DNA from 3 places in the Halalkalibacter kiskunsagensis genome. Region 2 is predicted to be linked to each of the others. Evidence: predicted binding sites of a transcription regulator. Region 2 holds the regulator's gene; each other region holds the start of a gene.
The links. The regulator LexA, encoded in region 2, represses DNA repair genes until DNA is damaged. The targets are predictions, from matches to a motif close to CGAACATATGTTCG.
Positions count from the first base shown of each region.

Region 1: a site for LexA is predicted at 8,920-8,933, ahead of SLH51_RS11410 (DNA polymerase IV). Genes of this name have one in related genera too.
Region 3: a site for LexA is predicted at 8,378-8,391, ahead of recA (recombinase RecA). Genes of this name have one in related genera too.

Region 1 covers NZ_JAXBLX010000016.1:89,690-99,890, forward strand. Annotated here, with positions in the region: gene SLH51_RS11370 (thiol-disulfide oxidoreductase DCC family protein) at 1-92, shown strand, start outside; gene SLH51_RS11375 (peptidoglycan D,D-transpeptidase FtsI family protein) at 1,439-3,535, shown strand; gene SLH51_RS11380 (LOG family protein) at 3,599-4,165, opposite strand; gene SLH51_RS11385 (ABC transporter ATP-binding protein) at 4,374-5,186, shown strand; gene SLH51_RS11390 (cupin domain-containing protein) at 5,265-5,768, opposite strand; gene SLH51_RS11395 (DUF4363 family protein) at 5,946-6,218, opposite strand; gene SLH51_RS11400 (DUF421 domain-containing protein) at 6,344-7,072, opposite strand; gene SLH51_RS11405 (YolD-like family protein) at 7,335-7,673, opposite strand; gene SLH51_RS11410 (DNA polymerase IV) at 7,670-8,899, opposite strand; gene SLH51_RS11415 (polysaccharide deacetylase family protein) at 9,187-9,777, shown strand; gene SLH51_RS11420 (polysaccharide deacetylase family protein) at 9,920-10,201, shown strand, end outside.
Region 2 covers NZ_JAXBLX010000010.1:25,905-36,105, reverse strand. Annotated here, with positions in the region: gene ald (alanine dehydrogenase) at 1-742, opposite strand, end outside; gene SLH51_RS07665 (hypothetical protein) at 882-1,301, opposite strand; gene SLH51_RS07660 (DUF2621 domain-containing protein) at 1,441-1,857, shown strand; gene SLH51_RS07655 (DUF6254 family protein) at 2,043-2,159, shown strand; gene SLH51_RS07650 (CcdC family protein) at 2,285-2,782, opposite strand; gene SLH51_RS07645 (aspartyl-phosphate phosphatase Spo0E family protein) at 3,082-3,252, shown strand; gene mnmH (tRNA 2-selenouridine(34) synthase MnmH) at 3,522-4,586, opposite strand; gene SLH51_RS07635 (YneF family protein) at 4,674-4,889, opposite strand; gene sirA (sporulation inhibitor of replication protein SirA) at 5,015-5,473, opposite strand; gene tkt (transketolase) at 5,647-7,644, opposite strand; gene SLH51_RS07620 (DUF896 domain-containing protein) at 7,784-8,023, opposite strand; gene SLH51_RS07615 (YneB family resolvase-like protein) at 8,119-8,769, opposite strand; gene SLH51_RS07610 (hypothetical protein) at 8,762-8,998, opposite strand; gene lexA (transcriptional repressor LexA) at 9,147-9,770, shown strand; gene SLH51_RS07600 (hypothetical protein) at 9,846-10,055, opposite strand.
Region 3 covers NZ_JAXBLX010000014.1:59,570-69,770, reverse strand. Annotated here, with positions in the region: gene SLH51_RS10115 (2-oxoacid:acceptor oxidoreductase subunit alpha) at 1-252, opposite strand, end outside; gene SLH51_RS10110 (stage V sporulation protein S) at 587-847, opposite strand; gene SLH51_RS10105 (TIGR00282 family metallophosphoesterase) at 1,016-1,810, opposite strand; gene rny (ribonuclease Y) at 2,093-3,655, opposite strand; gene SLH51_RS10095 (ATP-binding protein) at 3,822-4,487, opposite strand; gene SLH51_RS10090 (hypothetical protein) at 4,480-4,728, opposite strand; gene SLH51_RS10085 (AAA family ATPase) at 4,744-6,168, opposite strand; gene SLH51_RS10080 (metallophosphoesterase family protein) at 6,161-7,153, opposite strand; gene recA (recombinase RecA) at 7,214-8,263, opposite strand; gene SLH51_RS10070 (DEAD/DEAH box helicase) at 8,498-10,108, opposite strand; gene SLH51_RS10065 (competence/damage-inducible protein A) at 10,105-10,201, opposite strand, start outside.

The sequences.
Region 1 (10,201 bases), on a different contig from region 2:
ATCTAGTCGCTAATAATCGATATAAATGGTTTGGCAAAAAAGAGATATGTACGATCCCGTCTGCAGAGATGAGGAAGAGATTTTTGGATTAAGGGGCTGTCTCATAAGTTATAAAAGAGTTGGCAATGGCTTCGGAGGTGTCCCAAAAGGTTAAAACCAGACTAAACTGTATCCTATAGAGTGGACACTGATAAAAAGGTCTACCTATAGGGTACCTTTTTTATTTGATCGTCTTCCAATTTATTTACATTTATTTTACATTTTTTTACTGATTTTGTTTATGATAATAATACAACTTACAGTAAAAGAGGTTATTTTATGCACTTAGCATTAGCGCTCATATTGTTTTATCTAAATATAAAAAAGAAAAATTATCATAACATTAGAATATATTTCCCTAATATTTTTTATGTTGTTTTGTTAATGCACTGTATTATTACTTTTTTAAACATTACCTTCTTTGGGAAATGAAATCACCTTTTTTAAAAGTAAAAGTCGTTCGCGCTTTGTATATTTTCTTCATCATGCCTCATGTGATCCTTTTGTATTTATCCGAGTTTCCTAGAGGGATTTCTAAGCAAATTATTTATATTTTAAAATGGGTAGGTGTCTCTTCTTTTCTTGAATTTATTGTTTGGAGAAAATCAAAAGCGATTACTTTTCAGCATGGGTGGACGATTGCATGGTCAATTAGTGTATATATGAAAATGTATACATTTAGTTATCTTCTTACTCATAAGCCACGCTTTGTTTTGAATGCTTCTCTTCTCTCGCTCATTTGGTTTATCTATATTTTTAAACCGCCTTTTAGCACAGGTTTTTTTGAAGGGCCAGTTTTGAAATATATAAAACGTTTTACATGTTCTAAATATAGAATTAAATCAATTGTGCTTAGATTGGAGAAATAAATTAACGTGAAGTGGGTTAACACAATACTATGTCATAAAAATGTCTTATGTATCACTGTTTGATGCAATGATGATGAAATATCAAATTGTGAAGAAAACAAAAGCTAGTTTAGTTTCAACAATTTTCTTTCATTAAGGATTGTTATTTCCTTACCATTTTTATCATTGGTATATGAAGACAAACAAAATGAAAGCGCTATCTATCATTTATCTCATGGAAATGAGTGCAAGAATTTGAACTGCCTTTTTTGAAAGAGTTTCATTTTCACGCTTTTTAATGTATGTATGAATACCCTAAACATAAAAATTTACAAAAAATCCTAAAAATCTATGGGGTATTATGTTAAAATAGTCTGCATGATACATAGTTTCGGTATTTTATTCCATATGCTTTTTTGAAATAGTGCTAAATGGTACATAGTATGTCAGTGAAGTGCAATTTAGTGATTAAATGGGCATCTAGATAGTAGTATTGGGGCAGCAGTGTAGCAGTGAGTGATAATATGTACGTTGACAAAGGTGTGAATGGCATGAAAAAAAAGAACAAGCAAAAGAAAAAGAACCATTTAACGTTTCGTTTAAATGTACTTTTTTTTGTTGTATTTCTATTGTTTTCTGGTTTGATTCTTCGGTTAGGATTTGTGCAAATTGTTGAAGGGGAAAGTTTTGTTAGTGAGCTTGCTTCCACAACGAATTCAACGGCTCGTATTGATGCGCCAAGAGGAGTTATGTACGACCGTTTTGGAAATGTTGTAGTAGATAATCAATTGGAGTTATCCGTAACCTATACAAATCCATCTAGAACGACAAAAGCGCAAACAATGCTTGATATCGCAAAAGATTTAGAACCGTTAATTGATATTGACACAGATCGAGTAATTGAACGTGATATTCGTGATTACATATTAATTAATATGACAGAAAAAGAGCGCTATGAGCTTGTTAGTCGAGAAGAAAGAAGTAAGTTAGAGAGCGCTTCCGAGGAGTATCAATTGGAGGTTGAATCGATTCCTCAAGAGCAAATTGATTCAATTTCAGAAAAGGATCTGCGTGTGTTAGCGATTTTCCGTGAGATGGCAAGAGGGTATGCAAACTCACCACAACGAATTAAACAACGGATTACTGAAGAAGAAGCACATGTAATCAGTGAGAATTTGGATCGTCTACCTGGAATTGATATTTTGAGAGACTCTAGTCGTTCTTATCCATACGGTGATGCATTTCGTAGCTTTTTTGGATCCACTAGTACAATTCCTCGTGAAAAGCTGGACTATTATTTATCAAGAGGATATGACCGTTCAGACTTAGTAGGGACAAGTTTTTTAGAAGCTCAATATGAGGAAGCATTACGTGGGAAAAAGGCAGTTGTGGAGAGTATAATGGAGAGACAAGGAAGTAAGACGATTGATAAAGAAGTAAAAGAACGTCTTGGACAACGAGGGAATGATCTTGTTTTAACAATTGATATGGAGCTTCAACAAAAGCTTGAGGACATTGTCGAATATGAAGTGCGTAAAACAGGCTATTCATATATTAAGGATCGTTCTGCATATGCGGTGTTGATGAACCCGCGTACGGGAGATATTTTAGCGATGGCTGGATTTACTGGTGAAGGGGAACTCCGAACTGATCATATTGGGAATGTGAACAATATGTATGAAATGGGATCGTCGGTAAAGGCAGCTTCAGTCTTAACTGGTTTTCAATCAGGTGTTGCACAACCCGGCACAAGTTTTAATGATAGACCGATTATTTTACCAAGTACGGAACCAAAAAAGTCATGGAGAACGTTCGGTTGGCTTGATGATCGACGTGCTCTTGAACAATCCTCAAACGTCTACATGTTTGAAATAGGAATGCGAATGGCTAATTGTCATTATACGGCTCCAAATACTCGATGTGGCTGGACTACTGGTTCCATCGATCGAGCTTATAACGAAGTTCGAAATAGCTTTAGTCAGTTTGGGCTAGGTACAGAAACAGGAATTGACTTACCATCTTATTCATCTGGGCTCATAGGCGGAAGTGAAATCCCAGGGAATTTACTGGATTTAATGATCGGACAGTATGATAACTATACTCCTCTCCAATTAGCTCAGTATATCGCAACAGTTGCTAATGATGGCTATCGAATGGAGCCAAGGTTAGTGCGTGAAATTAGAGAGCCATCAACGAATCCAAATGAACAAGGCGCGATCATTCAAAAGTTCGAACCGAAAATTTTAAATCGAGTCGATATGAGTGATGCGCATATTAACCGTGTTCAACAAGGGCTACGGGATGTAATGACACGTGGAACAGCAAGTGGAATGTTTGCCAACGCACCTTACCAACCTGCTGGAAAAACAGGAACAGCCGAGGTGACTGTAACGGTTGGTCAAGGGGAGAATCGTCGCTCAATAGCTGGAAATACGCAATCTTTGGTTGGTTATGCGCCGTATAACAATCCTGAAATTGCTTTTGCAGTTATCGTTCCAGATATCAAACTAGATAGCAGGGGTGGTAGAGCGGGAGTTGCTCAAGAAATTTCGAAAAAAGCGCTTGAAGCGTATTTTGATTTACAAGACGTACGGAATGGTCCTACGCCTGTTGATGAACCAATTTTAGAAGAAATCAATATAGATTAAATGGAAAGAGAGTCTCCAAGGTGACATACCATGTGAGACTCTCTTTAATTATAGTCGTATTTGTCAATCCCACTTACTCAGATACTTTGGTGTAAATTGCTCCATCTTTGTCAGCAGTTCATCTGGACAGTCGGAAATAATTAGCTGATCTAAGAACTCTGCCTTTAGAAAGCCTTCTGTTGTCATATGTTCTAAAAGAGATAGCAATTTATCATAAAAACCATTGGGATTAAAAACTCCAATCGGCTTATGATGGTAGCCAATCTGTTGCCATGTAAGAGCTTCGGCCAACTCTTCTATTGTTCCAATTCCTCCGGGGAGGGCGATGAACCCGTCTGCTAATTCATACATTTTCGCTTTTCTTTGATGCATGTCATCAACAATAATAAGATCAGTTAATTGAACATGTTGAACATTTTCATGAATTTTTTTCGGGATGACGCCTACAACTTCTCCATGCCTCTGTAACACATAGCGAGCAAGTTCACCCATTAAACCAGCGTTGCCACCACCGTAAACGAGATTAATCTTATTTGTTACGAGTGCTTGAGCAAATTGGTGAACTTCTTTCGTGTAGCTTGCATCATTTCCGAAACTTGACCCACAAAACACACAAATATTCTTAAACATCTTTTTCCCACCATTCTAGTAAATTCTCCATTATAAAATAGTAATCGAAAGGAACTGATTTGTAAATTGTGGTAAAAGTTTTAGTTATCTGAATTTTTCTTAGGTTGAATTTTCCTTTTGCATGAAATGAAAAAACGAAGGGGGAAAATGATTGTTTAAGTCGAATCTTAGGTTAATATATGGAATTTTATATAGGAGGAGAATGATGATAGAAAAAATTGTATCATTAAAAGATGTATTGTGGAAAAGAGATGGAAAGACAATTTTACATAATATTACGTGGGACGTATCCCTTCATGAACATTGGGTCATTTTAGGGTTGAATGGATCTGGAAAAACGTCGATATTAAATTTGCTGACAGGGTACCAATGGGTATCTCAAGGAGAAGTTCATGTCCTTGGTCAGAAGTTTGGCCAGACGAATATACCCGAACTTCGTAAATCAATTGGTTGGGTTAGTTCTGCTGTTGATGAAAGGTATGCAACACGGGGGCAAGACACAGCGCTTGAGGTTGTCTTAAGTGGGAAGCATGCATCAATTGGATTGTATGAAGAAATCACAGAAGTTGATATTCGACGTGCGAAACAGTTGCTTGTCAAGTTGAAAATCGAGAGGTTGACAGATCAACGGTTTGTGACACTATCACAAGGGCAAAAAAGAAGAGTCATTATCGCTCGAGCTTTAATGCCATCACCGAAAATTCTTATTTTAGATGAACCTTGCAATGGGTTGGATTTGTACTCAAGGGAACAGTTGCTAGAGACGATTCAACAGTTAGCCACAGCGAAGGAGGGACCGACACTTCTATATGTAACTCATCATATTGAAGAAATGGTGCCTGCGATTTCACATGCTCTTTTGCTAAACAGCGGGACGATCGTTGCGAAAGGAGATAAGCATTCAACGTTAACCGAAAAGAATTTAGAACAGACGTATCAACTTCCTGTTTCCATCGACTGGAAGGATGAACGACTATGGGTGAGTATCAAGTCAAGCGAATCCGCTGCACTAGATCAGTAGATGATAGAGATCTAACTTTACAAGAAAAATGAGCAATGGGGGGATATCCATTGCTCAAATTGCTTTTCTTAACATGGTTTAGTTGAACTCTGGTAATGTCTCGTAGGCCATTTTTTTTATGATTTCTTCATGCTGTGGATAGTCTTTTAGAAGTTCCTTCTGTGTAAAGAGCTCGAAGTCTTCATATTCAAAGCCTGGTGACACCATACATCCTACAAGTGAAAACGTGCCTTGCCCAGATAATGAAGATCCGAAGATCGCATTTTTAGGAACCAATACTTGTGGAACCTCTCCTTTATCGAGGTTTAATCCAAGACGTGCTTCTTCATACTCTCCATTTTCATGTATGATATGAACTGATAGTGAGCTACCTGCATGAAAATACCAAAGTTCATCTGACTGTAAACGATGAAAGTGTGAAACATCACCGGTACGCAACAAAAAGTAAATGCTTGTATATAGCATTCTCGCTTTACTTTGAATTTCCTCGTCTGATCTAAAAGACCGCTTAAAAAAGCCCCCCTCTGGATGAGCCTCCAAATTAAGATGCTGAATCCAATAATCAGCTTGATTTTGATTCATAATAAACCCTCATTTCTCATATGTACTCTCTTCAGTAAACCAAAAGGAAACAAAAGAATCAATAAGGAAGCTAATGGAATGACTTTTTTTCTCTTTTGACATCTCCTTGACATATTTATGCTATTATACTAACAACTGTAATCACGAAGACAAATAATAGAAAAAAGATGCAAAGTTCTAACTGAAGTTAGCCCATAGTTCATAAAAATAATAAATTTCTACTAAGGCACTGTTTTTGTCCTGTCCTTTTATTGATCCTTCAATTCGAGAGAGGAGGCCACTTATTTCGTACATGGTTTCCCTTTCAACACTGTATTGAATTCGCTTTGATATAATATTCCATGCAGTTTTAGCGTTTGCATGTTCACGCTGTGCCTCGTCCCAGTGATTTTCTTTGACATGAGATTCAATATTTTGCATGAATTTTTCTAGCTGGTCATCGTCGTTCATAGGTTCTTTCAGCCAACTGCCACTAATCATTAAGGTGAAAGTTAGTAGGATGAACGAGATAGGAATTGTATAAAAGAGTATTTTTCTCAAAGCGTATTCACGTTCCTTTGTTAAAATCGAATTTGTTAGTAGGGCCCTTCATAGTCACTGATGTCATTGGTATTTGAGACATGATCTTCCACTGGATCTACATAAAGTGAATCATTCGGTAAGATAGCAGCATAGGAAACTTTTGCTAAGTCATCAAATCCTTTCTTGTTGAGTTGTGCTTGTACCCAGGTGAGATCTTTGCCACGTTGTTGGATATTTTGTTGTAATATGACTCCGTCGACGATAATTTCAGTTGTTAATTTGGCACGGGTAATGGGGATATGTAAATCTTTTTTTTGTACGTATTGAAATTCGCTTTTTCGTAGAACAGATAATGTTCCGTCTGGCTCTAATAACGCAACCTCGACTTCAGTAGGATCAAAGGTGCTTTTGCTACGCAGTTGAACCATTAGTTCATCTCTTGTAACGCGGGTTTTCTTTAAGTTGTTCTCTAATATTTTCCCATCTTCAATAACGGTAACAGGTTCTCCATCAATGACCTTTGATAAATAACGATATTTTATATTGATGTATTGTAGGATCAAAGTGAAAGCGATGAAAACAGTTAGGGCAATCCAATGGGTTAACGCTTTTGAAGAAACATCCGTGGCCATTGTTCCAGCAATGGAACCAATCGTAATGCCATTGATATAGTCAAACATAGTCAGGTTTCCAATTTGTTGCTTTCCAATTAACCGAGCATAGATGAGAAGGGTGAAAAATGTTATGATTGCTCTCACGATTACTACAAGTGCCTCGTTCATTTGATCCCCCAAGTAGTGTTTGTATTAATGTAATTATTTCCATATTAGCTTTTATTATGTAGCTTTTTATTTTTTGGGAGGATCCTTACAAAAAAGAAAAGCAAAAAGCGTCTGTGAATTAACAGTGTGTTAATTCTTAGAAGTGTGAACTGCTTAATTGTTGCTCGGACATCTATGGTTCTAGTATGTTATGTGAGATTTAAAGGGAGCTATGCAACTATGAGAAAGGCAATTCGTTCCAAGCACGAATTAACAAGTCGTACTATTGCCTTGCTACCGATTTTAAGCAGTCAATTGCGATGGTTCTAATTTCTTCGCTCATTTTTAATTTGAGCTTTTTTGATGACCAATCAAATTTATCGACAGTACCAACAAGGTTGTGTAGAATTCCATCTTCCCAATAGGTTACGTGCACATTGAGCTCATGCTTCAGTGAATCCATGACAATGATGCCGATTTCTTCGAGCTCCTGTTCATCTAATTGGGGTTTCTTGACCTTCTTTAATTGTTGTTTCCTATCTAGTAGTGCTTCTTTGTGCTCAGGCAAAAACATTCTGCTGCTTTCCCAAAGAAGATTTCCACGCTGTAAATGTTGACTCATTTATAATGCCCTCCTATCTTTTGTGCGCGTTCAAAGGCTTGGCCTGCCTTTGTTAACGAGGAAGCTCGAATAAGCGCCGTTGTGCCATACCTTTCTTTAATTCCATCCATTACATAGCCAAGGTCTACTTTTTTATTTCGGGCTGTGTCAAATAAACTAAGCTGCAGTTCATTATCATGACATAGTTTAGTAAGGCTAACACTGAGTTTTCTAATTGGATTTTGATCCCAAAATTGAAGAAAGAGCCCCTCAGCCAGGCGAAAAACATCCATTACGTAGTTGGTTGGTTCATATAATGTCGCTTGTCGATGGAAGCCAGTTTTTATTTCATAACTTGCCCCGCTTACACTAACGGTTACGGTTTGCCCCATGACCTTGGACTTGCGCGCCCTCATACAAACTTCTTCACATAGTTCAAGAAGAACGACGCGAATTTCAGCCAGGCTTATGTAATCACGTGGGAGTGTCATCCCGTGACCGATTGCTTTTTGACCATCGTGAGAAGCCGTCGTGACCGGCGATAAATCGTCTCCATTAGCCGTCATCCAAAGAACATGACCGTTAATGCCCCATTGATCTTTTAGACGTGGAAGAGGAACAGCTGCTAATTGTCCGATTGTACGAATTCCCATATTCCGTAAGTGGCTAGCCATTCTTCCGCCTACTCCAAACATCTTCTCAACAGGGAGTTGCCATAAGGTCTGTTCAAGTTCCTCTTTTTTTAACCAAAAGATTCCTGTTTTGTTTTTCTTTGAAAAGTTGTCACAAGCCATCTTCGCTAAAACTTTATTTTCTCCAATCCCAATCCTTGCTCGAACTTTTGTGCTTCTCCAAATCTCTTGTTGAATTTTTTTGGCTATTTCAAGTGGTGGACCAAATAACATTTGACTGCCTGTCACATCAATGAATTGTTCATCAATTGAATAAGGCTCGACTAAGTCGGTATACTCTTCTAAAATATTGGTAATCTCGACTGAAGTCGTAATATAGTCTTGCATTTTAGGAGGAACGACAACTAAATCAAGACATTTTTGCTCAGCTTCCCATAAACGTTCGCCGTTTTTTATACCACTTTTTTTCGCAAGAGGACAGGCAGCTAAAATAACACCTGAACGCCTTTTTGGATCTCCAGATACAACGAGTGGTTTATGTTGTAAATGAGGGGATCTTGCTTTTTCGATGGAAGCATAAAAAGATTGCATATCGACAAGGAAGATTGTTTTCATCGAACTTCACACTCCAGATAAGAACAAATGTTTGTGTTATTATTATATGCGAAAGTACGTTCTCTATTCAACATACATTTTGTGGAAAAGATGTTTGGTCAGGGTAGTAGAAAGAAGAAGCTAAGAAACTTGACTGTTTTTCCTTATCGGGATAAAAATGTGAGCAAGGAATGCTAAGTTAAAGAGAGAGTCATAAAATATACTAAGAGAGCAAGGTAAAGTGTTACGTAAAAATGAGGGAGGTATTACTAATGCGTAAAAGTCCATGAATTGTTACCCGTGAAGTTGTGTACAACTTCAAAGAGAAAGATGTTCTGACAAATGTGAAACACCGTGATGAAAAAGGGGTTGTTCTCACATTTGATGATGGTCCGAGCAAATATTTAGACAGGTTTCTTGATGTTTTAGCAAAAGAAGAAGTAGGAGCAGTCTTTTTTTGGCAATCACGTTTGCTTCATCATAAGAGATCGTGGAAGCGAGTATTAGAAGAGGGGCATGTTATAGGAACACACGCCCATAGTCACCCAAACCTTGTTAAGCTAGACTACAATGAACAAATGAAAGAAATCAATACAAGTAAAAAAATAATAGAAGACATCACGGGGCAACAGGTCCGCTATCTTCGACCGCCATTTGGACAGTATAACAAGGATACAATAACAGTCGCATCAAAATTGAAGGTAGAAATGGTTATGTGGGAAATTTCCTCATTTGATTGGGAGTTAAAACATCATCCTAACAAAATAGTTGAGAATGTCACAAGTCATGTTCAAGAAGGTTCGATTGTTCTTCTTCATGAACTTGAACAAACGCTTCATGCCTTGCCAACATTAATTAAAAAGATCAAAGAGAAGGGGTTCCAGTTCCAGACACTATAAAATGAAAAAGAGAAACATCAAGTAGCAAGAGGCTTAAAACATCGAATTAGTATGAAATCGTATAACGACACGGTATCTCTTAAATAATCCTCCTTAATTTGGAAAAGCTAACAAGTAACCATAAGCTAGGAGGAGGGACTTGATGTTAAATAGAAGAACAACTTTCTTAATTTTGTTCCTTTTTACCCTTCCAATGTACAATTTTAGTGCATATGCGCAAGAGTTGAAATTGCCAGAAGCACCTATTTTTATAGATCAACAATCATTTGAAACAAGATATATTATGAAAGGTGGGAATATACTTGTTCCTGCATTATTTCTAAAGCATACAGGGGTAAGAGTCGATTGGAATAAGTCGTTTCGCTCCGTTGTCTTTCGTTATAAAGATAGGCAAATTGCCTTGCCCGTAGGGAAAAGCTATTTT
Region 2 (10,201 bases):
GCTTAGGCGCTTTAGCACCTGGTATTAAAACCGCTCCAATAACTAAATCTGACTCTCTGACAGCCTCAGCGATATTAAGAGGATTCGACATTAACGTTTGAATATCCGTTCCATATAAATCATCTAGTTGACGTAGGCGGTCTGGACTTAAGTCCATAATGGTAACGTCTGCTCCGAGACCCATTGCAATTTTAGCTGCGTTAGTTCCCACTACGCCTCCACCAATAATGGTTACCTTGCCACGTTTTACACCAGGCACTCCTGATAATAGAATTCCCATACCTCCTTTTGGTTTCTCAAGAAATTGAGCTCCAATTTGAGCAGCCATTCTTCCTGCAACTTCGCTCATTGGAGTTAACAAAGGTAACGTACGTCCTACTTGTACCGTTTCATAAGCAATAGCTGTTACTTCCTTATCCACTAGCGCTTTTGCAAGCTCAGGCTCTGCAGCTAAATGTAAATACGTAAATAAAATTAAACCTTTACGGAAGTAATTGTACTCTGATGGAAGTGGTTCTTTTACTTTCATAATCATATCAACCTTTTCCCAAATTGCTACTGGGTCACTTTCAATTTCAGCTCCAGCTTGGATAAATACCGCATCCGCAAAGCCGCTACCAAGGCCAGCATCTTTTTCGATGATAACTTGGTGACCAGCCTGTACAAGTGTCATCACACTCGCTGGTGTCATCGCAACACGATTCTCGTTGTTCTTGATTTCTTTTGGAACTCCAATGAGCATAGTAAGTCCTCCTCTAACAAATACATTACTTATTGTCAGTATAGCCATTTCAATAAATGTTGACATTGTATACATCGCAAAACGTTTCTCGCAGCATTTGTTAGTTTTCACAAAAAAGCTACCATTTATTTACCATATTTTAGATATAGAGGATGAACTTCACGAAAAACATTGTGATAATACCAAACATGAGAAAGAGACTATACAATCGTAATTTATGAACTTCTTCTTCGGTCTTGGCATGTTCTTCTTTTTTTTCAAGGATGATCCGAACCATTTTTGCTGTCATCCCTAAAAGTGCACTAAGGAAAAGCCATATGATCAATACACTAACAAACCAAACACTTAGCCACTGTGTAGACATCATAAAACCAGATATAAGTGCGATTATTACTCCACCATGCGCTAACCATATGATTCGTTTGTATATCCGTAACAATAGGACAAATCTACCAGGCTCGTCCAATAAGCTTCCTTTAATTAAAAAGGGAAAAGGAATAAGTAAGAAAAACAAAAACGAGACTAACATGTGAAGGGCATAGCCAATCAAATACAACATTTTTTTCATCACCTCGATTATCAATCTTATCAAAAGGATCCCTAATATGGAATCATCTTAACTATTTCCAGCATAATGTTTTTTGTGGTAGGATAAGTATGATGAAGAGCTGAGGTGAAAAGTGGTGCCTACTTGGTTTATGTGGTTCATTGTCTTGTGGACAATCTTTCTTATAACGGTAATGTTTATTGGTGGGTATTTTATGTTCCGGAAATTTCTTAAACGATTTCCAAAAGAAGATGGAAAATCAATTCTTGACTGGCAAGATTATTACATCGAACAAACGCTACATCTTTGGGATGAGGAGCAACGTCAATTATTAAACGATTTAGTCGAGCCCGTTCCTGAATTGTTTCGTGATGTTGCGAAAGGAAAAATCGCAGGTAAAATCGGTGAACTTGCACTGCAAGATGAAATTGACCTTTTGACTCAAGACTATATTATTAAAGGCTATATTTTAGCAACGCCTAAACGTGACCATAAATTTCTTAAAAAGAAATTACGTGAAAAAAATATTGATATGACGCCGTATCAAGATTTGCTTGAAACATCATAAGCCTTAGATAACCAAAGGATAACACGAAACTTATGTTATCCTTTGGTTAATTTACATTTGTTACTAATACAACCTAACTTCTACAATCATGTACTGAGGTAAATATAAATGAATAGTTCACGTCTTATATGGAAGAATACATATTAGCTTGACGTAAGTATTTATTAAACAAAAGGTGTGAAACAATGACACAATCCAAACGACAAGAGGAAAGACAATTTAGAAAACGCAAGGAATCTCAAAATCCACACGGGAAAATTAAATCCCTAAAGAAACTTGCTGAAGAGGATACGAAAGAATAGCGAAGGGGAAATCCCTTCGCTATCATTTATATTAAAAGAATTTTCTTGTCTACTTCTCGTAGCTTTAGAGAGATACTAGTATGAAATTGCCCCCGTTAAAGCCTACAGGATATAGTTTTAGACAGTTACGTTTGTAGATAAACACTGCATTGGGAATCAAGTTCCTTTTCCATCTTCCGGAAGCTTATATACATAGTAATCCGCCAAGGTATAATCATCCCATATGCAAGAAGAAAAAACATTCCTGCAAGTTCTTCAACGTTTATTGCATCCCCTATTAACAACTTAAAGACAATCCTCACAAGTAATAAGCCAATTAGTAAAAATGCAAACGCTTTTGATCGTTTCAAGTAAATTTGTTGATCCCTAATTTCAAATTTTGATGTTTTTATTAATAGAACGGAAAAGACCATTCCTACAGCTACCGCTTCTACAACTTGTAAAAAAGCCGGCCTAGCTGGCTCATATAAAAACATTAAGAAACCGGTTGACATAAAAATAGGAGGGAAAATGATTTTCTTTTCTGAAACCGGTTTTTTCGTTGCTTTTAATCGAATCATCATAGCTACTGAAGCCATTACTACAGCTCCAATTGTTGTTAGCCAAACATAAATGTCATTCAAGCTGTTCACCCCTTTCTCAACGACACGGTGACGGTGTTCCCTCTTAAAGATACAGGAAAGCTCTCGTTGTTTCAATTTTTTTAATTAGTGCAAACGGGCAACGAGCTAATCCATTGCCATTACGTGACTATGGGTGAGTTCCCTTTTTGAACAGTCTAAAAGGCAATGAGCCACTATGTGAACTCACTTTACTAAACCGTTTCACAATAATTGTTTCATGTCTTTCTGCCACTAAAGGTTGTAAATTTAGTCGGTAATTTGTATAATTATTACAAGATTTAGCGAAGAAGGGAATCTCTATGAGCGAAGGATTACTTACAATTATCGAGAAAAAACGCAATGAATTAATAGAACTAGCCTTAATTAAAGGGCTTTCCTCCCAAGCCGTCCTGACCGTAAGCCAAGAACTAGATTCTTTGTTAAATCATTATGAAAATCAAAATGAAAAAGAGAACCAACTTCAAAAATAAAATGAAGAAGGTTCTTTTTTTAGTGAAAGCTCATAATTAACGAAAAGTACTCAATCACACTTTCAAGCTGTTTTATGGTTTTAGATATTTCTAATAATAAAATGTAAGAAACCCCCACAATTAAAAGCGGAACAAGGGTAAGAAAAGATACGATGGCCATAATAATAATTCCTATTCCATATGCCTTTTTCTCTTGTTTGAAAACCCACCATAAATCTTTGAACACATTCACGATTTATACGACACCTTTCCTAAAGACTTTACCCCTGTTAGCCTGTTATCTTTGTACGATATTTTTCAATAAATGCTATCATTTTTCCAACCCCAGAATTTAAATCTTCAAACTCAATATGAATTGATGACGTCTGATATTTTGAGAAAGCATAATCATAGCGTGGGTCATAATACTCTTCTAACAACTTAGAAAAAATGGACTTGAAGTCTTCTTTTTGTTGCAGAACATCAAGTTCATCTAATAACTGAGATGATAAGTATTTACGCATTTTCATTATTGCCTCATATATATTTTCTTTGTATTTTTCAGGTTGGTAAGTATTATAAATATGCTCTACTCTAGACCAAAATGGATAATCAAGCTCCACTCTAACTCCATTTTCTTTCCCTTTAATAATGAAATCTGGAAGAATGATATGGCCAATTCGTTTGCTCTCTGCTTCTATAATTAGGTAACTTGAATTTTCTAGTTGCTGTAATTGCTCCAATAATAATGATTCAAACTGCTTTTGACTTTTTGGTTTCATTCCAATATGTCCAAAAATCGATCCTCTATGACCCGCGAGTGCTTCTAGGTCAATAACTGGATACCCTTTTCTCTTAAGAACCTGAAGGATCTCCGTTTTTCTTGATCCTGTATGACCAGCAACTACAATAAAATTTCGTTTCTTGAGTGCTTCTTGCTCTAACCCTTTCTGAACATACTGTCTAAATGAGCGTATACCTCCTACTAACTGATAACACTCTACCCCTAGTAAACCGACAGTTCCAGCAATCGTTTTACTGCGCATTCCACCTCTCCAGCAGTAAATAACCATACGTTTAGTCGGCATTTCTTCTTGTAATCCCTTTAACTTCTTGAAAAAAGCAAGGATTTTAGGTGCATACATCGACAAGCCCAGCTCAATAGCATGTTCTTTGCTTTTTTGTTTATAAGCAGTCCCAACTTTTGCTCGTTCTTCATTCGAAAAAAGTGGAACATTAATCGCATTTGGTATTTGATATTCAGTAAACTCTGCCGGAGATCGAACATCAATGAATATATCTTCTTCAAATGATACATCTTGTAACGTTATTTGTTTTACCTCAACTGTTGACATCCCATTCTCCTCACTTTAAGTTCCTTGCGATACAACGACTAAAGTAGAAAAACACCCCAAAAAAATGAGGTGCTTGTCCATCAATAACTATTTTGATTGTTGTTTTTGCATCGCCTTCATCATCTGATTGATTTTCTTCTGCGATGGATTTTGTCCCATTTGCATCATCATGACACGGAGCATTTGCTCATTAAATGGTGGGTTCTTTTTCAAATAAGACATCATCGTCTTACGTGCTATAAAGAAGCCAATTGCAAGACCAGCAGCAACAGCTAGTGTATACCCTAAAATATGAATCCACATAAGTCCAACATCCTCCTTCGTGCTATCTAAAACAATCGGGATAAACCCGAATTAACCTTATCTATTATATCTTAATGACAAGGGATTTAAAAGCACTTCAGAAAAATATCATGAACGAGTGTAACTTATAATTGATTCGTTCGTAAGAAATCTTCTTGCTTCAATGGTTTTAACCAACCATAGCGGTGTTCTTCAATTGAAAATGCAAAAAATGCAGATTCACATTTTCTAAGAATTTCAAAAAACATTGTTTCTACTTCAAAAGATCCTGCTGCAGTTAAATAAAGAGCATCCGCTTCAATTACTAATTCAGCTTTAGAATCTAGTTCAACCATTTCAATCACATGAGTATTTTTTTTCTTTCTATACTCATCTACTTTTCCAAGATTTTGATTTAACTTTTGTTGTAAGAGAAGAGATGGAATCGGTTTTGTAATATATTCAATTTGTTTGCGTAATATTTCTTTTTGCGATCCACTCACTTTGTCGTGTTCAAGAAAAAGATAAAATAATTTTGATTCTTGTCCGTAATATTGACGAGCAACATCTTCTTCAAAAATATACAACTCATAATGTCTCATCATGGACACCCTCTCGCACTTTGATTTTCTATTAGTATACGAGAACTCTTGTAAAATGATTGTCTGAAATCGGAGAAGATATGCACTAGTTTTGTCGAACAAAAAAAAAACTGACTCTAAAGGTCCGACTAGCCTCATTATGTGAGGAAAAGTGTCCAATAGAGTCAATTTCAAATTTATTTTTGTAGTAGTACTTTCACTTTTGCAACTACATTATCAACAGTGAAGCCATATTCTTCTAAAATCTTTGCAGCTGGTGCAGAGGCTCCAAACTGATCAATGGCAAGTACATCACCGTGATCGCCTACATATTTAGACCATCCTAATGAAGAAGCCATTTCAATCCCTAAGCGGATTTTTACATTTGGAGAAATCACTTCGTCTTTGTAAGATTGCGGTTGAGCCTCAAAGCGATCCCAGCTCGGCATACTTACAACGTCTGCATGAATGCCATCTTTTTCTAGCGCCATTTGAGCTTCAACTGCTAAAGGTACTTCAGAACCAGATGCAAGTAAAAGAACGTCCGTTTCCCCACTTGATTTAGAAGCAATATAAGCACCTTTCTTAACGCCTTCATATGCAAGCTCAGCAGTATGATCTAGCGTCTTTAAGTTTTGACGAGTTAATACAAGCGCTGTTGGAGTATCTTTACTTTCAAGAGCAACTTTCCAAGCAGCAACTGTCTCATTACTATCACCAGGACGAATAACAGACAAGCCAGGCATCGCACGTAGTGCTGGGAGTTGTTCAACCGGTTCATGAGTTGGTCCGTCTTCTCCAACCGCGATACTATCATGAGTAAAGACATAAATAACTGGCAGTTTCATTAATGCCGCTAAGCGAATAGCCGGACGTAAATAATCCGAGAATACAAAGAATGTAGCACCGAATACTTTTAATCCACCATGAAGTGCCATCCCATTGATCGCAGAACCCATTGCAAACTCACGAACGCCAAACCAAATGTTACGACCCTCGTAATTGTCGCGGGAGTAGTCACCTAAATCTTTCATGTATGTCTTATTTGATCCAGCAAGGTCAGCAGATCCTCCAAACAATTCAGGAACCGCTTTAGCAAAAGCGTTTAATGCTTCGCCTGAAGAAGAACGAGTTGCTACGCTTGAAGCAGGCTCATAAACAGGCGCTTCTGAGTCCCAGCCTTCAGGTAATTCTCCAGTAATCGAACGCTTAAATTGAGCAGCTAATTCAGGATAAGCTTGTTTATACTTTGCGAAAAGTTCATTCCACTCTGCTTCTTTTTTCTCCCCTTCTGCTTTGACAGAAGAAAATAATTCACTTACAGCTTGAGGAACATGAAATTCCTCTTCATGTGTCCAGTCATACGAGGACTTTGTAAGAAGCACTTCGTCTTTTCCAAGTGGTGCACCATGCGAAGCTGATTTCCCTGATTTATTAGGTGATCCATAGCCAATAACTGTTTTCACCTCAATTAAAGTTGGACGCTCATCTTGCTTTGCTGCTTCTATAGCACGATTTATTTCATCCAAATCAGTTCCATCTTCTACACGAATCACTTGCCAACCGTAAGCTTTGTAACGATCTTCCACACTTTCTGAGAACGAAATGTGAAGATCTCCATCTAATGAAATATCATTTGAATCATAAAGAACGACCAGACGACCTAATTTAAGATGCCCAGCTAGTGAAGCTGCCTCTGCCGAAACACCTTCCATTAAATCTCCGTCACCACAAATAGAATATGTATAGTGATTGACAACTTCGAAATCGTCTTTGTTGTAAGTGCTTGCTAAGTGACGTTCTGCCATCGCCATTCCAACCGCCATTGCTACCCCTTGTCCGAGAGGTCCAGTTGTTGCTTCAACACCTGGTGTATGCCCATATTCAGGATGGCCTGGTGTTTTGCTTCCCCATTGACGGAAGTTTTGTAACTCCTCTAAAGACAAATCATAGCCAGTTAAATGTAATAGGCTGTATAGTAACATTGATCCGTGACCTGCAGATAGCACAAAGCGATCTCTATTCGCCCAATCCGGATTTGCTGGGTTATGATTCATAAATTGTGTCCAAAGACTATACGCCATAGGTGCTGCCCCCATTGGCATCCCCGGATGGCCTGAATTGGCTTTTTCCACACTATCAATCGATAATGTACGAATTGTATTGACGGCAAGTTGATCTACTTGTTTCGACATAATAATACCCTACCTTCCATAATAAACTAAAATGTATATCTACCTTTTTCATCTTATACTTTATCCTTAATTTTCACAAGCATTCAAACAGAAGGAAGGTTTACACAAAAAAGCCTCCAAAGACTAAACTGGAGACTGATCAATGCATCGGTTTATTTTGATTTTTTTTGCTTTCTTTTAACGTGTCTGGAGTAACATCGTTTCCATTTTCATCCACAACCGTGACGGAATGTAGCTGGTTTTTGAACGACTTCCGAAATGTCTGGATGTACTCTTTGCGAAGCGTTTGTTGTTCCTTTTCTTCTTGTTTCGTTAATCCTGTCGTTTTCGCCCGCTTAGACAATTCATTAATTCTATTTAGTTTTTCCTTTGATAGCACGTAAAAACCCTCTCTTTCAACAAACATTCATTTCCCTACTTTACATGATCAGGACTATGTTTTCAACCAAAACAGCTTGTTTTTATGAAGTACGACTATTCGCTCATTTGCTGATTCTGATATTCTTGATAACGTCTGTGCACAGTTGCTTTAGAAATATCATATCCGAACCCTCTTAACGTTGCTGCTATATCATGAAAAGTTAAATCCATTTTTCGAAGCCTGATAATCTCTTCTAAAGGAGCTTGTTTTTTCATTCGCCCGCCACTAACCCCTCTTTTTAAATTAGCTTCTGGACGATAACCATTTTTAATAGCTTCATTCATCCCTCTTCGTATTTTACTATTATGTAATTTCCGTTGAAACTCCTCTACAATTGAGACTATTTCTAACACCATCTCATCAGCTTCCGATAAAGTTAAGTCCCCATGATCTTGTATTGTTAATAATTGAACATTTAACTTTCGCAGTTGGTGCAGTAAAGCAATTTTCGCGTGTCCTCTTCCTAATCGAGTATCATCTTGAATCAATAGAGCTTGCACTGTTCCTTCTCCTAAACGCGTTAATACAGTAAGTATTCCATCACGATCAACATCGTATCCACTTGCTCTTTCTTCAATAATTTCTTCAACATGCAAATTATGCAGCTCAGCTAATTTCACAAGTTCATTTGCTTGCCTTTTTAATGAAGTTTCTTGGTCTTTTTTATCCGTACTAACACGGCAATAAATCAATGCTTTATTCATCGTTATTGCTTTCATCATTTGAATTTACGGCTAAGAAACGAGATTTATGACTAGTTTGCTCGGACATAGATTTAAATTCAGCAGAAGCCACCGTTAGTTCAACTTCGTCATGTAGATCACTTGCTTCAATTGGCGATGCAGATATAATAATTGTTAAATACATAAAGAACAGTACAAACAATGCTGCTAAAATTATAAAGATTTCTTGACTTGTAAAACGTTTAATCATTGTATTCACCCCGAATAAGAATGTTTGTTCGTGTTTATGATAATACGAACGCTCGTTTGTGTCAACGTTTTTTTAGAACTAACGTTTGCATTACATATGTTCGCATGGTACAATTTAGATAATTAGGAAAGTAAGTGAGGTGTACTATATGACAAAGCTATCAAAACGGCAGCTCGAAATACTAGACTTTATTAAAATTGAAGTGAAAAAGAAAGGATATCCCCCTTCCGTTCGAGAGATTGGAGAGGCTGTCGGACTTGCTTCAAGTTCTACTGTTCACGGACATCTTTCACGTTTAGAAAAAAAAGGGTTTATTAGGAGAGATCCTACGAAACCAAGGGCAATTGAAGTATTATCACTAGATAATGAAACTGTTTCACTTCCAGATAAGAAGACTACATATGTACCGGTTCTCGGGAAAGTTACTGCAGGTCTACCAATCACAGCAATTGAAAATGTTGAAGACTATCTTCCCCTACCAGAACACCTTGTTTCTGATGACAAAGTGTATGTTCTTGTCATTCAAGGGGACAGTATGATAGAAGCAGGAATATTCGACGGGGATATGGTCATTGTTCGGCAGCAGCAAACTGCTAATAATGGAGATATTATTGTGGCGATGACAGAAGATGACGAAGCAACAGTAAAACGCTTTTTCAGAGAAAAGGATTATATTCGTCTGCAACCAGAAAATTCAACAATGGCTCCCATTCTACTAAAAGAATGTTCAGTACTGGGCAAAGTTATTGGCGTATTTCGAACTATACATTAAAGGTAAGTGAACTTGTCATTTCTTGGGCAGGTTCTTTTTTAGTTCGTTTTCCTCAAATGGAAAACAGCATCCTAATTATTCGGATGCTGTTTTAATTTCTTGCTTTTCCTTCTCTTTTCTTCTTTCTTTTAAATAAATACGAAGAATAAGCGTCATAACTAAAGCACTAACAATCACCATGCCATAGCCACCAGTTCCTTCATTCACCATTATTCGAAATACACTACGTAAGAAGAACAGGAAAGATAAAACATACATGATTAAGAGAACTGTCTTTTTACTCATCTAACCACCTCTCATTCATTATTAGTGATAGACAAGCAGATTACAATACAGAAGTAAAAGGATATCATTATTAGAAATCAGTTCACTACTTTCAGAAAACAAAATCTTTACGCTCATATTATTAAAACAATCGGTCAATCTATATA
Region 3 (10,201 bases), on a different contig from region 2:
ATGAATATTGACATCGATCGTTTCTTGATCAAAAGCTACAAGAATATTTAAATCATCAGAAATTGAATTTAAAGGTTTTGTGCTTACACGAATTTTATTATTTGTATGTCCACCTTTAATACGTGACGAAAAATGACGATATCCATATAAATAATAGCCTAGGCGATTTAGTGCAGAAGCAAAAATTTCACCTGTACTTTCAATTCCTTCTCCTTGCTGCCCGCCAACTTTCCATGATAATTGTTCTCTCACTCTCTCCACCCCTTACATGTCTAATAAACTTTAAACCACGTATTGTAAAAATTAATATAATTCTATCATATTTCCGAGTAAGTTACTAGACTTACTCGATTTTATTATTTTTATTTATCTTAAACGTCATTATAATAGTCCCTTTAACAGGAAAAAGCAAGACCTTTCCGTAGTCTGTATCATTCATGGAGAGTTATGTTACTTATAATTTCCAAATTATGTATGTTATTCATACTACGTTATGTTTAAACAATGAAATCACAATTTTGCTTTTCATAACACAAAAAGACCTACTTACATTTTGCAAGTAGGTTTCCTTTCGGCTGCCTATTAATTATCTAGGCTCAACAATTATTTTCATTGCCGTCCGTTCTTCTCCATCAATTTTAATATCTGTGAAGGCCGGGATACAAACAAGATCAATTCCACTCGGGGCAACAAATCCTCGGGCAATCGCAATCGCTTTTATCGACTGGTTAAGCGCTCCTGCTCCAATTGCTTGAATTTCTGCTGCTCCTCGTTCACGAATTACTCCAGCTAGTGCACCAGCAACAGAATTGGGAGTAGATTTTGCTGAAACTTTTAAGACTTCCATTTCTTGTACCTCCTCTTTATGCCAAAAGTGGGCTGTCCATGATTACGATCGTCTTCATGCTTTCAACAGTGCAATTAGCAGATTGCTAATCGTACAAGATGTGAATCTATTTCATCTTATTTCAGAAAACCTATCCTTATTCCTAAAAGTGCAAAATTACTTGACAATTTACGTATAAAACGGATGATCCTCATTAATCTGAATCCGTTTGATTGATGTAGCCAAACCAGTTTTCGGGTTAATATCGATAATTACCCCACTTAATTGTTCTCGTCCCTCTGCTACTTCAAACCTCACAGGTAAATTCGTTAAAAATTTGTGTAATACAGCTTCTTTTTCAACACCAAGTATGCCATCATAAGGTCCCGTCATACCTACATCGGTTAAATAAGCCGTACCTTTTGGTAATATGCGTTCATCTGAGGTTTGAACATGTGTATGAGTTCCAACTACCGCAGAAACTCGACCGTCTAAATACCAGCCCATTGCTTGTTTTTCACTTGTAGCCTCCGCATGAAAATCAACGAATATATAAGGAGTTCTTCCTTGTATCTCTTCTAAAATTTCATCAATTTTTTCAAAAGGACAATCAATTGCAGGTAAAAACGTACGTCCCATTGCATTAATAACTGCGATCTCAATATCATTATATTTTACCAGAGTGTAGCCTTTCCCTGGTACTCCAGCAGGGTAATTAGCTGGTCTAATAAGAGCTTTTGCATCATCAATAAATTCAAAGATTTCTCTATTATCCCATGAGTGATTTCCAAGTGTCACAACTTGTGCACCAGCATCTAAAAATCCCTTATAAATCTTCTCTGTAATCCCTTTTCCTGAAGCCGCATTTTCACCATTAATAATTGTAATTGTAGGTTTATATAATTGTTTTAGCTTCATCGTATATTCTTTTATCATTTTTCGTCCCGGTGCACCAACAACATCACCAATAAATAAAATTCTCATATTGACTCCTTTATATAAATAATTGTTTGAATTTGTATCAAAAAGTAAATATAACGTATGTAAGGGAAATGAATTGCGTCGACGATATTCCAAAAGGGAAACCCGTCCTTTTGGTTTGGGTGTTTGCAATGGCTCACTCGCTACGCGGCCTATGAGAAAACCACTCATCGCCCTTAAAACATTGTAGCGGCTCCGCTCATTGCGTCGACGATATTCCAAAAGGGAAACCCGTCCTTTTGGAATATCGTCTGTAAAACAAATAAAGTGGCGATAATCGCCACTTTATTTTGCATACTCAACCGCTCGTGTTTCACGAATAACTGTTACACGGATATGCCCTGGATAATCTAATTCTTCTTCAATTCTTTTCGTAATATCCCGAGCAAGCTTATGTGCAAGGGTATCATCAACAACATCTGGTCGAACCATAATACGTACTTCACGTCCAGCCTGTATAGCATAAGTCTTTTCAACGCCTTCGAAAGACTCTGAAATTTCCTCCAGTTTTTCAAGACGGCGAATGTATGTTTCTAGCGTTTCTCTTCGTGCACCTGGTCTTGCAGCTGAAAGGGCATCTGCTGCAGCGACAAGTGTTGAGATAATAGATGTTGATTCTGTATCTCCATGATGAGATGCAATGGCATTAATTACAACTGGATGTTCTTTATATTTCGTTGCAAGTTCTACCCCTATTTCAACGTGGCTTCCTTCAACTTCATGATCAATTGCTTTTCCAATATCGTGAAGTAGTCCAGCACGTTTAGCAAGTTTTACATCTTCACCTAATTCAGAAGCCATTAACCCGGCTAAGTGAGCTACTTCCATTGAATGCTTTAACACATTTTGGCCATAACTAGTTCTAAACTTCAGTCGACCGAGAACTTTAATTAAATCTGGATGTAAGCCATGAATTCCCATCTCAAATGTTGTTTGCTCACCATACTCTCTAATCGCTTCGTCCACTTCGCGACGAGATTTATCGACCATTTCTTCGATACGAGCAGGATGGATACGACCATCTTGAACAAGTTTCTCTAGAGCTGTACGAGCTATTTCACGACGAATTGGATCAAATCCTGATAGAATAACCGCTTCAGGCGTATCATCAATAATTAAATCGATTCCTGTTAATGTCTCTAACGCTCGGATGTTTCGACCTTCACGACCAATGATTCGTCCTTTCATTTCATCGTTAGGTAAGTTAACAACCGAAACAGTCGTTTCTGCTACGTGATCAGCAGAACAACGTTGAATTGCAAGAGACAATATTTCTTTCGCCTTTTTATCAGCTTCTTCTTTTGCTTGTGCCATTCGTTCCTTAATAAGGAGAGCCGTTTCATGAGCAATCTCTTGTTCGGCCTCATTACGAATAATTTCACGAGCTTCTTCGCGAGAAAATCCAGAAATGCGTTCAAGCTCCGTTTTCTGCTTGTTCAAGATTTCCTCCACTTTGCTATCCATCTCTTCAATTTGTCGTTGTTTTTTGGTGAGAGATTCCTCCCTTTTATCCAAAGACTCTTCTTTCTTATCTAAGGTTTCACTCTTCCGGTCAAGAATCTCTTCTTTCTGTACCAAACGATTCTCTTGTTTTTGAATCTCATTTCTTCGTTCACGAACTTCACGTTCTGCCTCCGTACGAATCTTATGAGCCTCATCCTTCATTTCTAGGATTGCCTCTTTTTTGTTCGCCTCAGCATCGCGCTTCGCATCTTCAACAATTTGTTTCGCTGCATGTTCCGCACTTGAAATTTTCGCTTCTGCAATGGATTTTCGAACAAGATATCCAACAACTGCACCAATACCTGCAGAGACAACAAGCAAAATGGAGATGATCAATATTTCCATACTCTTTCACCTCCTCTTGCTATCTAATTGTTGGTTTTTCAATTTGTCATACTTTTCTTCATCATTATAAAAACAAACGCATATTACATTTGATCGCGGAAAAAAATAAATATGACATAAAACTTCACCGCATTCTACTTAATTTTAAAGCTCGTTTTAGGCAATGTCAAGTGTTGTCAATTTTCGCGACTTCACTTACCCCGTCTTTGATAGCGACTTCATACGCTAAATCACCTGACTGGGCAAGGTGATAATTATGGGTAATCATGATAATTTGTCTATTAAACATCGTACTTAATGACTTTAAGAACTCATATAAATAGAGAACATAATCTCCTGACACATGCTTGCCTGGTTCATCTAAGAGCAATGGACCAACTCTTTTTGGTTGAATGGTTTCAATTAACGCAACTCGTAGGGCAAGTGTCACAATGTCAACAACTCCACCACCACGTGAATCTTGCGGTCTCGTTTTTACTTTTATCCCCTCGTATTCAGAAACTACATAAAATTCTGCTACAGCTTTGTTTCCATGCTCTTCAAGTTCAATTTGAAAAGAAAACAAAGGACCGAATACATATTGGAGAGCGTTTGTAACTAATGCCTCAATTTGTTGCTTTGCTTGCTCTCTTGCATACTCAGCTGACTGTTGCAAAAGAACTCGTGCCTTTTCATACGTATCAATCGTCTCAAAATAAGAATCAAGTTCTTGCATTTTTTCAGCTAATTGTTCTTGTAATAACGTTCGTTTCGCGTCAAGTCTTGTCCATTGATTTTTCGCTTTTTTCAAGCGCTCTTCAAGTTGTTTCACTTGAGCTAATCGATTACTCATCTTTAATCAATTCCTTTGGAATGAGATCCCATGTCTCTTTCAAAGATAAATCAATTTCGTGCTCAAGCCTTTTAATTTCTTGATCCAGTTCTTCAGGCTGTACTCCAAGCTCTTCTAGTTCTACTAAGAGTCTATTCTTTTGATTTTCTAACTCTTCTAGTTTTGCTTCTGCTCTGTATCGCATATCTCTTGCTTTCTCGATTGCCTGTTTGATTTGAGTTAATTGTTGTTCAACATTCATGACAGTCCCTCCTTCTTAATCATTCCCGTGCTTACAAATTTCTTGCCCGCAAGTTGGGCAAGTCCCTTCAGCAAACAACATTTGTTGTAATTGTTGCTCTGCACAGATTTGTTCCTCCGTTTGCTTTTTGATAAAGCGGTTGCCTTCTTCCAATCTTGATTGAAAATCTAGTAACCTTGCTTGAATTGATTTGAGTTTCTTGGATCGCTCTGACGTATTTGCAATTATGTCATGTTTCTTCAAGAGCTGATTTCCATCTGGTAATTGCTTACTAACTCTCATTACGTGATTTAATTGTTCTTTATTTCTTTGTATTTGTTCTTTTAGTTGGCGTAATCGTTTCTGTTTCTCACGCCGTTCCCTCATTTGATCTACTGTAGCAACATCTACTAGATCAATGAATGTTGATTTGAATATTTTTTTCTTTTCCTCTTCTACTGAATAATCTAAATGTCTTTTCTCAATAACTCTTGACTGTAATACCTTTAAAAGGGATACTTGATTCTTAATTTGTTCAAATTGGTCGTACGCTCTGTTGACATATTCAGTTTTCTGTAACCAAGTGTGACATATATCGATAGAGCGGTTTAATTCTCTGGTCCGTTTTTGTTTCTGAGTCAAGACAATACAGCGTTGAACCATCGTCTGTAAACTTCCGACTTTGTTCTGCCAATTATCAACATCTTTTACCAATTGTTTTTGAATTAACGCTTTCTCTTCTTCTTGTTTCAATTGTTCCCATTGTTTTTTTATCATCGCTAGTTTATCTCTTTTAACTATCAATCTTTTAAGCTGCTCTACTCTTTCTTCTGAAACTAGCAACTGATTTTTTAATTCATCTAAATGTGAAAAAGGTTGAAGTTCATCTTGTAGCTTATCAATTGTTGCTTGTTCTTGTTTCATTCGTATGTTTAATTGAGAAAGATCTTTTGTCGTATCTCTTATAGCCATATCTAAAAAGTGAGCACCACTAATTCTTCCTAGCGTTTTTGCTCGAATCGAACTCGTTTGCTCTAATAAAAAAGGACCATCTAATTGTTGAGAAAGGTGGATCATTAGGTCGTTGTCATGATCAATTTTTAGGTGAGACATGCCATGAGCGTCCATTACCTCTTTAGGGACATGGATTCCAAACCCTTCAAGAACCAACTCTTCTTGTCCCTTTTTTCGCAAAGTATAGCGATTCTTAGAGCTCGTCCGTTCACGAATAATCACTGTCTCATCATCAAATGTAATGGTGACTCTGACAAAATCTGCAGAAACCCGTATGAAATCTGACCCTCTCGGTTGATTATATAAAGCCCAACGAATTCCACGTAAAATTGCAGTCTTTCCACTATCTGACTGACCAACAATAACATTTAAGCCGCCACTAAATTCAACATATGTATCTAGATGTGATTGAAAATTCTCCAACCTTACTGCTTTGATGTTATTCATGCGCCCCTTCCTTCCATACCTCTTCAATCACTGTCATCCTACGCAATGCTTCTTGCTTCACTTTGTCTTCCACACTTTTCAACGAAGCTATTTCTAATATAATATCGCTCATATTCAATGAATGAAACTGCGCCGATTCTTTCACTTGCTGAACAAAACTATGTAACTTCTCTTCCTGATGCACCGCTTTTTCTAAAAATGATCGGTCTAATACTTCCTCTCCCTTTCTAGCACTTTTAATGTGCACTTCTCTTAATGAAATTTTCTTATTTATTATTGTTCCTATAATCACTTTGGGCATCCTACTGATTTCTGACCAATGATTATTCACACGTGATAATGCTCCTGGATTGCACATAAATTTGCCATTTCGTTCTTTAATCCCAAAGCCACCATGAAAATGCCCTGTCAAAATGATATCAGCGGTCGTCCCCCAAATATGATCAATAAGCGTATGTGGTACACCTTCTGGTAATGCTTTTTCAACAAGCATACTATGGACAATGTGAATCAGGACATCGGCATTTGCATCTTTTGTTGGATAATAATCTAATTTCGGGTCTCGCTGGTCTAAATCATAATGGTATGGTTGACCACTAATTTGAACCTTACTTCCACCTTTTTCAATGAAAACTGGCTTTGTTTGGTCTATCACAGACATAACTCCAAATGAATCCATCAACCCAAGCATCGTTCTTGAGATTGTTTCTGGATTGTGACCAAATGTATCATGATTCCCTGCAACCACATAGATGGGCATGTTCGCCTTCATAAAAATTTTCGCAAATTGACCAACTACATTAGGAGATAAATCTGGTCGATCAAATACATCTCCACCATGTAAAAGGACATCCACATCTTCTTGATTTGCTAATGTAATGACTTCTTCTAATTTATCTTTTAGAGTATCTACATAAACATCTAAACGATTTTTCGGAGTCGTTCCACGTATATGTGTGTCTGTTACGTACAAAAATTTCATCATACACCTCCTCTAACCTGAAAAGAATAAGCACCTTGCGCAAGGTGCTTATTCTTACTTATTTTATTTCAAATCGAACGGAACATCCTCAAATTCTTCTTCCGTTGCTGCCGCTACTTCAATTTCACCATTTAAACCATGGTGATCTCGAATCAGCGTTTCGATTTGTTCAGTGATTTTCGGATTTTCTTTTAAGAACTGCTTCGAGTTTTCGCGTCCTTGACCGAGACGCTCCTCATTAAAGGAATACCATGCGCCACTCTTTTGGACAATGTCAAGATCAGATCCTATATCTAAAATCGACCCTTCTCGAGAAATTCCTTCTCCGTACATGATATCCACTTCAGCGACCTTAAATGGAGGAGCTACCTTATTTTTCACTACTTTAATCTTCGTTTTGTTTCCAACCATGTCATTTCCTTGCTTTAGTGTTTCTGCACGACGAACTTCTAATCGAACGGAAGAATAGAATTTAAGCGCACGTCCCCCTGGTGTTGTTTCTGGGTTGCCAAACATAACCCCTACTTTTTCACGAATTTGGTTAATGAAAATCGCGATTGTCTTTGACTTATTGATTGCTCCTGAAAGCTTACGTAGTGCCTGAGACATAAGACGTGCCTGCAAGCCAACATGGCTATCTCCCATGTCACCTTCAATCTCAGCTTTTGGTACAAGAGCTGCCACACTATCGATAACAATCATATCTACTGCTCCACTGCGTACAAGAGCTTCAGCAATCTCTAATGCTTGTTCACCAGTATCTGGCTGCGATAATAATAATTCATCAATATTCACACCTAATTTCTGTGCGTAAACCGGATCAAGTGCGTGCTCTGCATCAATAAATGCAGCTTGTCCCCCTTGACGTTGAACCTCTGCAATCGCATGTAACGTAACAGTTGTCTTACCTGATGATTCTGGGCCATATACTTCAATAACACGCCCCTTTGGATACCCACCTACTCCAAGTGCAATATCCAGTGCAAGAGCACCACTTGAAACGGTTGAGACGCGTTGTTCAGCTTGTTCTCCAAGCTTCATAATTGACCCTTTACCAAATTGTTTTTCGATTTGACGCAACGCCATATCAAGAGCAGCTTTACGATCACTCATTATGAATCTCTCCTCTATTAAAAAAATAATGTATTGTAAATTTTTATAAAAGCGAATCTATGTTTTGTTCTTTTCTATCATACCTTGTTTTTTTGCTTTTGCCAATAGTTTTTACGAACATTTATTCGCTTGCTAGTAATAGGAAAACCATTACGTGAGGAAAGAAATGAGAAGAGTCCTATCAATAAATGGACTCTTCTAAAACTTCATTTTACATAATATAGAATCTCGAGGCTAACTACGTGTTGGGGTACGGCGCGGTTCACGTTTTGGACGCGGCTTTGCTGGTTCTAAATTCACTCTCGCTCCACTAATTCTCGAATAACGGAGTGCCTCATATACAAATGGAGCCGCTTCTTCCGGAACTTCAACAAATGTAAAGTTCTCAAAAATATCAATTTTGCCAACAGCTTTCCCAGGAATTCCCACAAGCTCAGAGATAGCTTCGACTAACACTTTTGGAGTCATATTTACATTTCTTCCTACATTAATAAAGAATCGAACCATTCCTTTGGCGCCACCAGTGTCGCCAAAGTTATATCCGGATTCCTCTGTTGTAGACGCAGGAGAGAAGTTCATTTTTAATAAAGCAGTTACAACATCACTTGCCGCAAATTCAGCTAGTACCTCCTCAACAAGAGGAGCAAACAACTCGTCTTCTTTGCCACTAGTTGCAATCGTATCAGCAATCAATTTTTTCCATGATCCTTGTTGCTTAACAACCACTTCCTCAATTGTCGGTACATCTTGAGAAGGAATGCTCATTTTAATTTCTTGTTCAATCGAACGTAAATGTTTCATTTCACGAGGGGTAACAAGTGTTAGCGCAAGTCCCTTACGCCCAGCACGACCAGTACGACCAATTCGGTGAACATAACTCTCAGGATCTTGTGGTATATCATAATTAATAACATGGGATACATTCTCAACATCAATACCTCGTGCAGCAACATCAGTTGCAATTAAGAACTCGATCGAAGAATCCCGAAATTTCTTCATAACAGCGTCACGCTGTGATTGTGTAAGGTCTCCATGTAACCCATCTGCTAAATAGCCTCGAGCTTGAAGAGCTTCAGCAAGCTCTGCTACTCCTTTTTTAGTGCGGCAAAACAAAATACCAAGCTCGACATCTTCGCTATCAATAATTCTGCAAAGTGATTCAATTTTATTACGCTCTAACACTTTATAATACATTTGGTCAATTAGTGGTGCTGTAACCTCACCTTTATTAATCGTAACCGTTTTTGGCGCCGTCATATATTTCCGCGACAACTTCTTAATAGCTGGAGGCATCGTAGCAGAAAAAAGGAGGGTTTGACGGACAGAATTCACTTGACGAAGAATCGATTCAATGTCATCAACAAAACCCATATCGAGCATTTCATCGGCCTCATCAAGAACCACCGTATGAACTTGATCAAGCTTTAGTGTGTTCCTACGCAAGTGATCGAGAATGCGCCCAGGCGTTCCAATTACTACTTGCACACCTTGCTTTAGAGCTCGAATTTGATGGCCAATTGATTGCCCACCATAAATAGGCAATGTTCGAATTGATTTATGCACAGATATTTTTTGTAATTCACCTGATACTTGAATAGCCAACTCTCTTGTTGGTGTTAAAATGAGCGCCTGCACATGACGGTCTGACGTAACTTTATCTACAACTGGGATTCCAAAAGCAGCTGTCTTCCCCGTACCTGTTTGCGCCTGACCAATTACATCTCCACCTTCTAAAATAACAGGGATGGCCTTTTCTTGAATTGGCGAAGGCTCTTCAAAGCCCATGTCTTTAATTGCCCGTTTAATTGAGTCTGAAATCTGGAAATCATTAAAATACGTTGTCATTCTGTTTTATTCCACCTTTTCATTTCGTTCAATAAATAAAAACATCCATATTTAATAGCACGGTCTCTGACGGCTTCTCGTCTTCCGGCTAGA